Regions from separate parts of the Xylanibacillus composti genome, predicted to be linked through region 1. Evidence: riboswitches for the same ligand, from Rfam matches in the RefSeq annotation. Region 1 holds a riboswitch; each other region holds the start of a gene.
What was found. A riboswitch is a leader RNA that binds a small molecule or an ion and turns the genes downstream of it on or off. The one in region 1 is predicted to bind cyclic di-GMP.
Positions count from the first base shown of each region.

Region 2: linked by a shared signal. The riboswitch ahead of XYCOK13_RS00070 (class D sortase) and the one ahead of XYCOK13_RS19470 (HD-GYP domain-containing protein) in region 1 are both predicted to bind cyclic di-GMP.
Region 3: linked by a shared signal. The riboswitch ahead of XYCOK13_RS17590 (PAS domain S-box protein) and the one ahead of XYCOK13_RS19470 (HD-GYP domain-containing protein) in region 1 are both predicted to bind cyclic di-GMP.
Region 4: linked by a shared signal. The riboswitch ahead of trpD (anthranilate phosphoribosyltransferase) and the one ahead of XYCOK13_RS19470 (HD-GYP domain-containing protein) in region 1 are both predicted to bind cyclic di-GMP.

Region 1 is NZ_BOVK01000070.1:10,186-13,680, reverse strand. Features, by position in the region: gene htpG (molecular chaperone HtpG) at 1-981, opposite strand, end outside; cyclic di-GMP riboswitch class I at 1,707-1,813, shown strand; gene XYCOK13_RS19470 (HD-GYP domain-containing protein) at 1,921-2,916, shown strand; gene XYCOK13_RS19465 (GyrI-like domain-containing protein) at 3,024-3,383, opposite strand; partial or broken gene XYCOK13_RS19460 (helix-turn-helix transcriptional regulator) at 3,433-3,495, opposite strand, start outside.
Region 2 is NZ_BOVK01000001.1:22,300-25,794, reverse strand. Features, by position in the region: gene XYCOK13_RS00075 (FAD-dependent oxidoreductase) at 289-1,710, shown strand; cyclic di-GMP riboswitch class I at 1,773-1,858, shown strand; gene XYCOK13_RS00070 (class D sortase) at 1,915-2,571, shown strand; cyclic di-GMP riboswitch class I at 2,603-2,689, shown strand; gene XYCOK13_RS00065 (transglutaminase-like domain-containing protein) at 2,704-3,495, shown strand, end outside.
Region 3 is NZ_BOVK01000056.1:28,425-31,919, forward strand. Features, by position in the region: gene XYCOK13_RS17585 (NTTRR-F1 domain) at 1-859, opposite strand, end outside; cyclic di-GMP riboswitch class I at 1,184-1,270, shown strand; gene XYCOK13_RS17590 (PAS domain S-box protein) at 1,388-3,319, shown strand; gene XYCOK13_RS17595 (SpoVR family protein) at 3,372-3,495, opposite strand, start outside.
Region 4 is NZ_BOVK01000012.1:2,587-6,081, reverse strand. Features, by position in the region: gene trpC (indole-3-glycerol phosphate synthase TrpC) at 8-808, opposite strand; gene trpD (anthranilate phosphoribosyltransferase) at 792-1,835, opposite strand; cyclic di-GMP riboswitch class I at 1,983-2,074, opposite strand; gene XYCOK13_RS04300 (hypothetical protein) at 2,445-2,876, opposite strand.

The DNA of each region.
Region 1 (3,495 bases):
CTTCACGAAGCTGAAGTAGTCCGGCAGCAAGTCCGCGCACTTGTTCATGATCAGCACGCCGTTGGAATAAAGCTCCAGGCCTTTTTCATATTCCTTCGTATAATAATCGAACGGCGTATTCTCCGGAATGAACAGGATCGCCTGATAGACCGCTGCGCCGTCCGCGCTCACATGAATATGCGCCAGCGGCTTGTCGAAGCCGTAATGCTTCTCGTTGTAGAAATTCTCGTAGTCCTCGTCGGTCAGTTCGCTTTTATTTTTCCGCCAGATCGGGATCATGCTGTTGACAACCTGCTCTTCGGTGTAATCCTCGAACTCGTTGTCCTCGCCTTCCTTCGGTCGCTTGCCGGTGATGTCCATCTTGATCGGATAGCGGATGAAATCAGAATACTTCTTGATGATTGCCTTCAATCGGTACTGGTCCAGAAACTCGTCGTACTGCTCGTCCTCGGTATTTTCCTTGATCTTCAGAATAATGTCCGTGCCGACCGTTTCCTTCTCGCAAGCCTTCACCGTATAGCCGTCCGCTCCCTTGGACTCCCACTGGAACGCTTCCTCGCTGCCGAGCGCCTTGCTCCTGACCGTAACAACATCCGCCACCATGAACGCGGAATAGAAGCCAACGCCGAACTGGCCGATTATATTATGTCCGTCCTTCGCTTCATTCTCCTGCTTGAACGCAAGCGAGCCGCTCTTCGCAATGACGCCGAGATTGTTCTCCAGCTCTTCCTTCGTCATGCCGATGCCGGTATCGGAGATCGTCAGCGTGCGGGACGATTTGTCCGGTGTAATCTTAATGAAGTACTGCTCCTTGTCAAATACAAGCTGTTCGTCGGTCAGCGCCTTGTAATAAATTTTGTCGATGGCATCGCTTGCATTGGAGATCAATTCCCTCAGGAAAATTTCCTTCTGTGTGTAGATCGAATTGATCATCATCTCCAACAAGCGCTTGGATTCCGCCTTGAACTGCTTCTTCGCCATTATTTCGTCTCCTTTCGATTCGTACAATGGGCGTGCTGGCATTCTGGTCGTTACGCGACAATTGCGTTAGCACTCAAGCAACGAGAGTGCTAAATATTCCTTTCTATTATATACCATACTGAAAAAAACACTGTCAATAGAAGCAGGCATTTGTGCGGTGAGGAACGGGGACGGGGTGCAGCAAAAGGGCTGTGAGCGTGTGGAAGTGAATGCTAAAAGTATGTCTCTCCACGGTTCCAGTATGGCAGCTAGAGCTCTAACGGAAGTCAGAAGCACTATTTCACTGATTTTCAGGTGATTTTACTTTTAACGGAACTGAGAGAGCTTATTGCACGAAATATGTGCACAAAACCCAGGGGTACGCGTACATAAGGGCTGTAGCTTCCGTAAGAATGAAATGTGCTGCAAAAAAGGTCCATTAGCGGCTGTGAGTTCCGTTAGCTGGAGCCTCTGTGTGGCTCTGGCTTGGTTCTGCCACAAGTTTAGGACGGGGCGATAAGGGATGCGTTCAACATCTGATTCTAGATTGGATCATGGCTTGTTCGTCTCCGGATTAGGCAGACTCTCGTTCAGGCTCGCGGCACGCCGGATGTTGCCTAGGGTCTGTCGCCGCATGCAGACCTTCTTATATAGGTTAGAAGATTCACATCATCGGAAGAGACTAGGAATTTAGTCCTTCCACCAGGTCTATCGTCGTGCTATAATGGGTACAAGTAAATAGGTCTAGGAGAAAATGGCAAACCTGTCGAAAGGCAGGGACGCAAAGCCACAAGTCTTAGGTGCCCAGCATGTGCTGATTCGCGTGCGGCATGATGACGGTTGGGTTACCTTGAAGATCCTTGGGATTGAATCGCAAGACGCTCTTGAAGGGTGTCTTTTTTTTATTCTGCGTATAAGTCGGATGACCATCCTAGAAACCAGCAGACACGGAGGGACACCATGAGAATTATTCCGATCGATCAATATGATGAAAAAAGCATGATCCTGGCCATGCCCGTCTATGATTCACAACGCCGCATCCTCATTGCAGCGAACCAAACCATACACCCCAAGTTTCAGATTCGGTTGAAGCATATGGGCATTCGCGTCCTTGTCATAGAGGATGCGATCTCCAAAGGCATCACGCTTGAAGAAATGATAGATATGCCCACTTGGCTCGACATTGCGGAGAATATCCGGGACGCCCACGCCGCCGTACGTGCCCGCAAACCGATCCAAATGCGGGACATCCTGAGCGCGGCAGGCAAGCTGATCCGCGAGACACAGCTCCGTCCCGTGCTGGTTCCCATTCCGACATCCACCATTTCCATGGATCTCGCGCCGTATGCGCATGCTGTCAACGTCGCGCTCTTGGCTTTGCAGGTTGGCAACAAGCGCGGATACAACGACCTCATGCTGCGGGATTTGGCTGTAGGCTGTCTGCTGCACAGTATTGGCGAGGCTGTGACCGCTGATGCGGACAAGGTGCCGGAAGCCGGCTTTCAGGTGCTGCGGAATGTGCGCGAATTAAGCCTTGTCTCCTCGCATATCGCCTTCCAATATAATGAGCGTCTGGATGGCAGCGGAGCGCCAAGAGGAATCAAAGGCAGCGCCTTCCATGAGTATGCTCAAATCGGGAGCATGTGCAAGCTGTACGACCGCGCTGTGTCCTCAGAGGAATTGCTTCCGCACGAAGCCATGGAAGCGATCATGGCCATGAGCGGGCTCGCCTATACGCATGGAGTGATTAATGATTTCGTACGTGCCGTTCCGGCATATCCGCCGGGAACCATGGTCAAGCTGCAGTCGGGGAAGGAAGCGCTGGTGGTGAAAATCACCAACCATATGCAGCGTCCCGTTGTCCGCGAACTGGGCAGCAAGACAGAGATAGATCTGTCCGACCATCCAACCGTAATGATCCAAGGCGTAAAGCCAGCAGAAGCATCGAACTTCTAATGCAGCATCATCCTGTCAAGCTGCAACCAGCCTACATGCATGTTAACAGCAAAGGAGCTGTTCCGGGGCGAATGCCTTTCGCTTGTATCGGTACAGCTCCTTTGCTGTTAGATGGAGATATAAATATGAACCTCTTGGTCATCCGAGCCTTCCGGACGCTCCTGATATTCCTCGAAGTCGCAGCGATACGCCCGCTCCAGCGGCATGTCCCACAGCTTGCTCCAAAATTCGCCTATCGCCTGCTGGACATCCCCGCGCACTGCGAATTTCGCATACTTGCCACCCGGAATCGTGACAGAGGCAACATCGGCCGCCCATTCCCCTTGCCCGCCGACCTCACAGCCGGCGGTAAACCGATATGGATGCCTGCAATCTCCTTCATAATCGGAGTACAGCCCGATCACCTTGCGATTCGCTTTTGGCGTAATTCCTGCATAAACCCCTTCTTTCCAAAACCTCGCCCACAACAGGCCGATATCCTGCGCAGCCTGGCTCCCACTTCCTTGCGCACTTGTTCAATCCTTGCAGGGCGGACAAGATTTCCAACTGCTCCCGGTCTGTCAGCAGCGATTTATTCAG
Region 2 (3,495 bases), on a different contig from region 1:
GGAGGACAGCTCTTTTCATGAAATCATCATGGCGAAGAGCATGCTCATCGATTGTGTTAAAGCGCTATCGGGATAGGAGGAGCTCGTGATTGATTTCGGAAGACAGAGAATTATGTATAAAAAAAGGAAATGTCTTGAATTTGTCGAAATAATTGAATCATGTTTGTGAAATGATGAGAAGGGAGGGCCATGACTTCTTCTGCAGAAGCGAAATCAAGTATACCATAACGTAATTATGTAAACTCTTTTGTGATTTTGTGAACATGAAAGGATAGGAGACAGATACACGTGAACAAGTGGTTCAAACTAACCGTGGCAGTGATGGTGGCCATGCTATGCTTCCCTTTTGTATTGCCATCAGGCGCGAGCGCTCCTTCGTGCGGTCCGTGGTGCAAACAATATGATGTTGTTGTCATCGGCAGTGAGGTGGAGGGCATATTGTTGGCCAAAGCAGCGCAAGATGAAGGCCTGCAAGTGTTGGTCCTTGATCCGCGGGAGGCACCCGGCGGCCAGCTCATTCAAGGGGAGATGCTTGTACTGGACGAGCCGAGAGACAAAAGCAAGAACAGCCTCGTTCAGGGAGAAATCAAGCGGTTGTATGATGGGTATAATAATCGCAAAATCCGAAAGCTTCAATCATTTCAGAAGTATTATGCCGGTTTGACCAAGCAGCTGCCCATGCGGAACGGCATTCGAATTGAGTCAGTTGAAACAACCGTTCGCAACGGATATGAATCGATTCAATCGCTTACTTATACTGCGAGGGATGGCCATGCTTACAAGGTTCAAGCAAAGTATTGGGTGGAAAATACCGATTTCAACGCGCTGACCTCCCATTTGAAGGTGAAGCGCATACCGGGAGTGGAAACGGTATTCAAGAGCAAGTCGCCCGATTATATGGCCGCCACGATGATCCTGAAATTCAAGAACGTGAATTGGGGACAGCTGCATGACGCTGTTCTGAAGGACTACCCGTTGACGAATGTGGCCAAGAAGTACGGGCCCAACACATATGTAGACTGGAACTTCGGCACAGGATTCAGCAATATTACGGCCCATTATAAGCCGCAGGACGAGCAACTCATGCTTCGCGGGCTCAATACCACATATCAACAGAATGGCGAGGTCGTCATGAATGCGCTGCTCATCTTCGACGTCGATCCCTCCGACCCGGAATCGGTTCGGTCCGCCATGGACAAAGCCATGAAGGAAGCGCCGCATGTGCTGGCTTTCCTTCGCAAGCATATTCCCGGTTATAGCAAGGCTGAATTGAATGGATTTCCCGAATATCTGTACATTCGTGAATTCAATCGCTTCGAAACGGACTACGTTATCAACTACAAAGATGTGATGAGCGGGAGGATGCATTGGGACAACGTGAGCATCGGCGGCTATCCGGTGGACCTGCAAGGAACAAAGTCCAGTCCGTACGGAATCACGTTAGGCAAGCCAGATCGTTACGGCATTCCGCTTCGCTCCTTTCTCTTGAAAGAATATGACAATGTGCTGACTGCAGGCAAAAATGTTGGAGCTACCGCACAAGCTTACGGCAGTGTCCGCATTATGCCGAATACTGCACTTGCGGGCCAAACTATTGGCATTATTCTCGGCAGGGAACGGGACAAGCCTCTTCGATCTCTTTCGGCTACTGACTTTGAACGGATACACGAATATTTAAAAAGGGACTATAAAATCAAAATTCGCGGATAATTATTCATGCAAGCATTGCCAATAGTCAAATAGTTTGGTATGCTACGTTTATATAAGCTAGTTCATCGATACCGCAAACCTGTCGAAAGGCAGCGACGCAAAGCTACAGGGCCTTCCTTACGATGTAAGATGGCAGCCAGTTGCCGAAATGCACTGCTTTTTTCTTTTTTATTGCATTTCAGTTGCTGGGCTGGGAAGGTGAGTATGAGAACGAAGATTTTATCCGGAGTGCTGGTTGCTGCAGGCATCTTGCTGTTAGCCTATCCCCACTTGTCTGCGTGGTATTACGACAGGCAGCAGCAGCAGCTTGTCAACCGCTGGCAGGAAGCGTTTGCCACGGTCCAACTTCCGGTTCAATCGGAAGCGGAGCAGCATCCGGCTGCTGACTATGCGGAAGACCTTCTGGAAGAAGGCGAATCCAACGATGCGCCGTATCCTGAGCGCAAGGCCGTGCAACTGGGCTTGGATATGGAGGGAATGCTTTATATCGACAAGATTGATCTAGAGCTGCCTATCTTGACAGGCGCAACAGAGCAGAACCTGAAAACAACAGCAGCCAGCATCGCTGACACAGGGAAGCCGGGGGAAGTTGGCAATTATGCCATTGCCGGTCATCGCAACCATGCTTATGGCCGCAACTTTAATCGCTTGGACGAGCTGGCTGAAGGCGATGCCATTGAAGTCGATACAGGCAATCAGGTTTTTCGCTATGAAGTCACGGAAAAACTGTATGTGGAACCGCACGAAGTATGGGTATTGGAACCGGAAGGGACCAAGCAGGAAATTACACTCGTTACCTGTCACCCCATTGACACAGGAACACATCGATTAATCGTGAAGGGGATTTTGATAGAAACCTAATCCTTCGCATAATGAAACACTGCAACTCTCAATACGATAAAGGCAAATCTAATGAAAATTAGAGACGCAAAGCTATAGGGCCTTCCTTACAAATGTAAGATGGCAGCCAGTTTCCGAAAGGAGAGTAAGAAGATGAAGACATGGAAATGGGTATTGTATGGCGTATTGATTTGTGCATTGTTGGCACCAACTAGCGTATTGGCAGCAGAGCCCGCACCGGTCATCCTGTTTGAAGAGGATGCAGGAGGCGTTGTACAGGTAAATTTGCCGCCGACAGCGGATCTGGCCAAAATCAAGATTCGTATTAGCAAGGGGGAGCAGCAGTACACGTATGATGCCGGGTCATACAATATTTTTCCGCTGCAGATGGGCGATGGGAACTATTCCATCATGCTGCTGGAGCAAGTGACGGGAAACAAATATAGGCTGCTTAAGGGTCAGCAGGTTACATATAAAGCGCAGACTCCTGAGGAAGTGTATCAGCAGTCGATTCAAAACATCCAATGGGATGAATCGATGGACGTGATCGAGAAAGCTGCGGCACTGACGGAGAAGCTGGAGACGGATGAGGAGAAAATCAAAGCTATTTATCAATATGTAGTGAGCAATATTACCTACGATTATGAGAAGGCCAAAAGTGTAAAAAGCGGCTATATTCCGTCTGTGGAGCAAACTTATGAGTCAAAGTCAGGTATTTGTTACGACTATGCCGCAATATTTGCTGCCATGTTGAGAAGCGTAGATATTCCGACCAAGCTGGTTATGGGCCATAGAAGCGATATTTCGGAATATCACGCTTGGAATGAGGTTTATCTGAAAGAAAAAGATGAATGGAGGACAATCGATACGACGTATGACGCTGCGTTTATCGGCAAGCAAGTCCAGTCGTCGATGTACCAGAATTCCGATTTGTACACTTCCGAG
Region 3 (3,495 bases), on a different contig from region 1:
CCCCAGTTGGTCCGGTGGCACCCGTTGGCCCAGTGTCGCCCGTTGGCCCGGTCGCGCCGGTTGGTCCAGTGACGCCCGTTGGTCCGGTGGCACCAGCTGGCCCGGTAGCACCGATTGGTCCGGTCGCTCCAGTTGGCCCCGTGTCGCCTGTTGGCCCGGTAGCACCGATTGGTCCAGTCGCTCCTGTTGGCCCGGTCGCGCCCGTTGGCCCCGTGTCGCCCGTTGGTCCAGTCGCTCCGGTTGGCCCGGTAGCACCGATTGGTCCGGTCGCTCCAGTTGGCCCCGTGACACCCGTCGGCCCCGTGTCGCCGGTTGGTCCGGTAGCACCCGTTGGCCCGGTAGCACCGATTGGTCCAGTCGCGCCCGTCGGCCCGGTGGGGCCGATTGGACCTGTGTACAAAAGCGCAACATCGTCAACGAGAACAGCTGGGCTGTCGGCTTGCGGTAGCTTGTTTAGAATGTCAAGAGCAAGAGCAGTACCTACAGGTGCAGGGGAGGTTGTCTGAGACAATTCCCTCCAACTGTTCGTTTGAGCATCCGGCAGTTCTCCTCCAGGAATGTAAGAAGTCATGCCATAACCGAGATAACGATAGGCATCGTCGTAATAGATAACGGAAAATGAAATGAGGGGACTGGATCCACTCGATGCGCTTGATATGAAAGCTGAAAACTCAAACTGTTCCCCGGGGCTGACCGGAACGAATTGGTATAGATACGCGTTCGGCTCTCCTCCCTCGAGCAGCGCGGCGTAATAGCCGGAATGGGCCTGCTGTGTGCTTATGGAAACATACGCCCCAATCCACGGTGAAAGCGAGCCTGTTTCAAAACCTCCGTTTATTATGCGGTCACCAATCGACAATGCTGGATCACCACCTTCTCAGAAGAATGACAGAGCCAACTTCATTTGACTCCCTGATATGACCAAATTATGCATGGAGAGCAATAATGGAACAGCAGGAGCCGTCATTCATTCTCCTTTTTTTAATCTATAGGAATCCCAGGTGTTGCTGTCTAAAAATTCTATATTTTCCCAACTATCAATCGGAATGAACCATGTCCATGACACCGAAGAACGTTGCATTTGAGAGAGAGATTAATGGATATTTGATACAAACTTGAAAATTAACCCATGAAGCCGTTATACTAATCATGTAGGTCTGTTGGACTATTCTTCACATCCAATCAGTCGAAACGGCAAACTTATCGAAAGGTAAGGACGCAAAGCCACAAGCCTAAAGAATATGCATTCTATGGCGGTTGGGCTACCGAAACGACATAGTCGATGGAGTATGCCGCCCATGAATTAGACAGGCGGTTTTTTCATGCTTTCATAAAAGCGCTTCCATCCGAAATGTGTCCAATACAAGTGCGGGAGATGTCGAAGACCATGCTTAATGCGGATACGGTATTATTTGAGCATTCACCATTAGGAATAGCCTGTCTGGAATTGACCGGGTTGATGAAGAAGGTGAATCCGGCGTTTTGCGAATTGTTCGGTTACCGGGAGGAGGAGCTGCTGCATCTGAATTTTTCTCAGCTCGCTCATGATGAGGGGAGGGGGACATGCATTCCATCTCTCCGGGAGATTGAGGATAGCCCTGATCACAAATTGATTATGGAGAAACAGCTTGTCCACCATTCAGGCAAAATCATTTATGCGCAAGTGTCCTTTTCCCTGCTTATCGATGAACGCTGCATTCCTTGCGGCTTGCTAGTCCAAGTTCATGACAAGACAGAGCTGCTGGAGTCCAGGAGTCGTGCGCCCGAATCGTGCTGGAAGCTAGACGGGGAGCAGAACGGGACAGGGAGTCCTGAGCGGAATCGCGATCCTGGTGTCGCTGTGGATGTGCAAGCAGAATTTATGAAAACGCTGGAGACTCTTCATGAGACCGAGGTGCTCTACCGCAATCTGATTGAACGGGCTTTAGTCGGCGTGTATTTGTACCAGGATGGCGAGTTGGTGTATGTCAACCCTTATTTGGCCAACATGTTCGGTTACGCTGCTGAAGAATTTGTCCATTCCACAGCGGCGGATGCAATTATTCAGAAAGAATGCGCGAGCCGGCTGGAGCAAACCGTGCATGCCATGGATCAGGATGTGGTATACGAATATCAGACTGTAGGTGTCAAGAAAAATCAACAAACCATACACCTGGAAGGAAGCTGCTCGGCAATCACTTATAGGGGAAGGCCGGCGGTTCTGGGCACAGTCCAGGATATTACCTACAAGAAGCAAGCGGAGGAGCTGTTAAGGGAAAATGCCAAGCGCTATCAGCGGCTGCTCAAATACTTGCCCGAAGCGATTCTCGTCATTGCGGACGGGATGATCATTTATGCGAACAAGTCGGCGGTGGAGCTGACAAGGGCCGATTCGGAAGGGAAGCTGATTGGCCAATACTACTTCGACTTGCTGCATCCTGATTATCATGAGGAAACCCGTATCAGCATGGAGCAGGTTATGCAAACAGACGCTGCCTCTGCCTTCGTGGAAAAAAAGATCTATTGTGCAACCGGCGAGTGGATAGAGGTGGAGGCTTCGAGCATCCGCATTCATTCCTACAATGGCAACTCCGTTATTCTGACAGTGCTTCGTGACATCACCGAACGGAAGAAGGAGGAGGATCTGCTGATCCAGTCGGAGAAGCTGTCTGTCGTCGGACAGCTGGCTGCCGGCGTTGCCCATGAAATTCGCAACCCGTTGACGTCGCTGAAGGGATTTACCCAGCTGCTGAAAAGCAAACTGCGTGATCGCGAGTCGAATTTCATCGATATTATGCAGGAAGAGCTTGATCGCATCAATTTGATTGTGAATGAATTCATGACCTTGGCCAAGCCGCACTTGATCCAATACAGCGACAAGAATGTGAAGGAGATTTTGCGAAGCGTGATTTCGGTGCTGGAAACGCAAGCTATTCTCGCCAACGTCAACTTGGTTAAGGATTACGATGAGAATTTGCCAATTATTTACTGTGATGAAAATCAGTTGAAACAGGTGCTGCTGAATGTAATCAAAAATGCGATCGAAGCGATGCCGCAAGGGGGCGACATTCGCATTACTGTCAAAAAGAAGGGGACCGAGGCCTTGAGTATTCAAGTGCAGGATCATGGACCGGGCATCCCGGCTGATATGATGGAACGGATCGGGGAGCCATTCTTCACGACGAAGGCTGACGGCACCGGGCTAGGTCTGATGATTAGCCGCAGGATCATTGACGCCCATCAAGGCACCTTCCGCATTTGGAGCGAGCCGGATCGCGGAACCACTGTGGAGATTGAGCTGCCTGCCTCGGGCCGCAGCCGCCAGTTGCAGAAGTATTGACCAAAGGTCAAGAGCCGTATGCTTTCGGGCAACGGCTCTTGCTTCTGGTTGCTTAGAGAAAACGCCGATGCTGCTTCGTCCCATCGTAGGTGAAGACCACTTTTTTCTGCTCGACGACGGTTTCCAGATGAACCGATTTGCCCCACAGCTGATGCACGTAAGGAAGGGTTTTCTCC
Region 4 (3,495 bases), on a different contig from region 1:
TTCCCTCCTATACTTGGGTCCCCATATACGAATACGCAAATTCGCGCACGCGAGCCGGGACATCCTGCGCCTTCAGAATCGCTTCGCCTACCAACATCGCATCGAATCCCAACGCCTCCGCCTTCCGCGCATCGGCACCGCAGGTCAATCCGCTCTCGCTAACCGTCACAACGCCTTCCGGCAGCACACGACGGATGTCCTCCGAACGCGCCAAATCCACCTCGAAGGACTGCAGGTCACGGTTATTGATCCCGACAATCCGCGCCCCTGCCGTAACAGCACGCTCGGCTTCCTCGGCGGTAAAGCATTCCACGAGCGCCTGCATGCCCAAATCATGCGCCGTCTCGATCATCTCCGGCAGCCTGTCCGGTTCGATCGCCCGCACAATCATGAGGACCGCATCAGCGCCGACAGCTCGCGCCTCGTAAATCTGGTAAGGATCGATGATAAACTCCTTATACATGACCGGCACCTGAACCTGTGAATCATTGGCGATGCGCTCCACAACATGCGCCCCCCCGCCGAAATACTTCACGTCCGCCAATACGGAGATCGCTCTCGCTCCATACTTCGCATACATGCGTGCCAGCGACAACGCATCGAAGTCGGTCCGCAGCTCGCCTTTGGATGGGGACTTGCGCTTCACCTCAGCAATCAATGAAATACCCGGCTTCTTCAGCGCGCCGTAGAAATCGCGGGGCATTCGCGCACTCGCGATTTTTTCCTTGATTTCCTTCAAAGGGACAAGGCTTTGCTTTTCCTTCACCTCCTGCACCTTATGGGATAAAATCTCATCGAGCATAAACATCACGCTTCTCTCCTTTCGGCGTTCGACCGGAACGGTTGACCAGTTCCGCCAACTTGGACTTCGCCGCACCCGAGTCAATGGTGTCAGCTGCGATGTGCAACCCTTCTTTCAGATCAACAGCTATTCCCGAGATGACGAGAGCCGCGCCTGCATTCAGACACACGATGTCTCGCACAGGTCCTCTCTCACCACCGAACAAGGCGGCAAGCATGTCGCGATTATAGGAAGCATCACCTCCCTTAATGTCGTCGTGGGCGGCATAGCTTAGCCCCAACGACTCCGGTTCTATCAGCGAAGTTGTCAGCGCACCGGCCCGAATCTCATACACTTCGGTTGGCGCGCTCAGAGAGATTTCATCCATACCGTCCAAGCCGTGTACAACCATGGCATGCTCGGTGCCCGACTGGAGCAAGATCTCTGCGTAGAGAGGTGCAAGCTCGCGATGGGATACGCCAAGCAATTGCCGTCTGGGCCTTACCGGATTGCCCAGCGGACCCAACAAATTCAATGCAGTGCGTATCCCCAGTTCGCGCCGCAATGGAGCGAGATTGCGCAGTGCCGGGTGAAACTGCGGGGTGAATAAGAAGGCGAATCCGCATTCTGACAGCCATCGTCCAACCTCATCGGGCGTCAGTTCGATGCGCACGCCTGCGGCTTCCAGCAAATCCGCGCTTCCGCAAGAGCTGCTCGATGAACGGTTCCCGCATTTGGCAACCTTGGCCCCGGCTGCGCTGGCGACCAGTGCTGCCGCGGTCGAGGTATTGAAGGAGCCAATGCCATCCCCGCCTGTGCCACAAATATCCACTACATTCTCCGATACGTACACACGCACCATGTTCTCCCGCATCACATGGAGCATCCCGAGAATCTCCTCGCGCTTCTCTCCCTTCGCCGCCAGCGCAGCCAGGAAAGCGCCGATCTGAGCGTCTGTCCAGGTTCGATTGAGTATCTTCTCCATACAATCAACCGCTTCTTGCAAAGTCAGCGTCTGCTGATCTATTAGCTTTTGCATGATTCGTTTGAACAAGTGGCCCCTCCCTCTCCCCATTTATTCCTATCGGCTTACTCAGAATTATGAGGTTATTAATAGTATATTTAGGAAAATATGTACTACAAGTGAATAAAAAACCACTCCGAAGCATTTAGGAAACGATCGGAATGGATTTCCCCAGCTCCCGGTAACCAGTCTACACTGGCATCTGTTCAAAATGCCTTAGACCATGGCTTTGCAGTCCCTATGTTTCCATAGGTTTGCCTTGTCAACAAGAACATATGTTATCCTTTGCTATATTTGCATTATATTTCATGACCTGTCTGCCGTCTACCGTAAACCATGACTGCTTTTGTCGAATTCCATTATTCCTTTTTAAACACCCGATAGCAGGGTATGGCTTCGCCAACTTGATTTTTCTGAATATTCACTCTAGTTTGTTGTCATCCATACTACTATGACGGACGTCCGTCCGTAAATAGCTTGAAGCCAAATATGGAAAAATAAGCAGAAAGTCTCGGGACCGTCTCCCCTTCCTACCTTTATAAGCTAGTACTAGAAGGCGATTGACGGCACAAGCAGCAAACTGCCTATCCTGCATCTGCGTGCATTCAATAAGCTACGTGTTATATACGGAATGGCAAGCTATTCTGGAACATCTGCTGTTACATTTATGCTTTGACTGTCCATCGACACACCGTCGATCCCTAGAGCTTGAACATAAATACGATTGTGAAGCTTCCGATCACCGAAATCCCATCTCAAGGACCATCCATCACTAGCATCTTGGTCATAACCCATGAGTGTCCTTTCGCCCCAAGCTTCTGTCCCGGTCGGTACTAGCCAAAAAAGAACTGTATCTGTGTTTTTGGCTTCAACATGAATGGTTAAGGATGTAGCCTCTTCCGGCACTACCCACCATCCTGATTTCTCTTGTAAATCTAGAAAAACATTAGTAATCGAAGCACGGGGCATATGTTCCGCATCATGATAGGTCTCGGTTGTTTGACTAGTCGAACATGCGGACAAAATGAATAGTAAAAGAAGTGCAAAGCAAGAATAAGTTGATTTCTTCATATACCCTCCGAAAAAAATTTATCACAATAAGATTTTTTTTGACCTATCCACACCAGCTAATTACTGCGCCATTCGGTTGAAGGAGCTTGCCAATTCGATGCATGGGCTCATTCTTCACTGTCAGCATGATGGCAGGGTTTAAGGTCAGGGAGTAGACAACCGTATGCGGCGTACCAAAGTAATCTTAGAGAATAATTGAATGATCAATATTAGAATTATGATCAGCAGACAATACTCGGTCCCCTTATTCGCCTAAGGGCTCAGCTCGCTCTCCAACACGCGCGAAGTTGACTTCCACTTTTTCCTCTTGCGAGGACTTTTTGATTGACGCGGCAGGTTCACTTCATGGTATGGCCTGGGACGGCTCGCCATATTTATGACAGGTACTTTCGTCGATACACTTTTATGTACAGATTCCGCCATGCGCAAGTATCCAAGCTAAATGGGGAAATTAGCTCCTATCGCTATAGGACTTTCAACGGCTAGAAGATGTGTGCCCCTGTGCACGCAGCGTATAAAAGGGCCGGGAATCCTTATGCAATGGATTTCCCGGCTCCTATTGGGTGTTATAAAAGCTGCTACGATGTTTTAAATACATTAATTGTGCAGGTAAGGATGC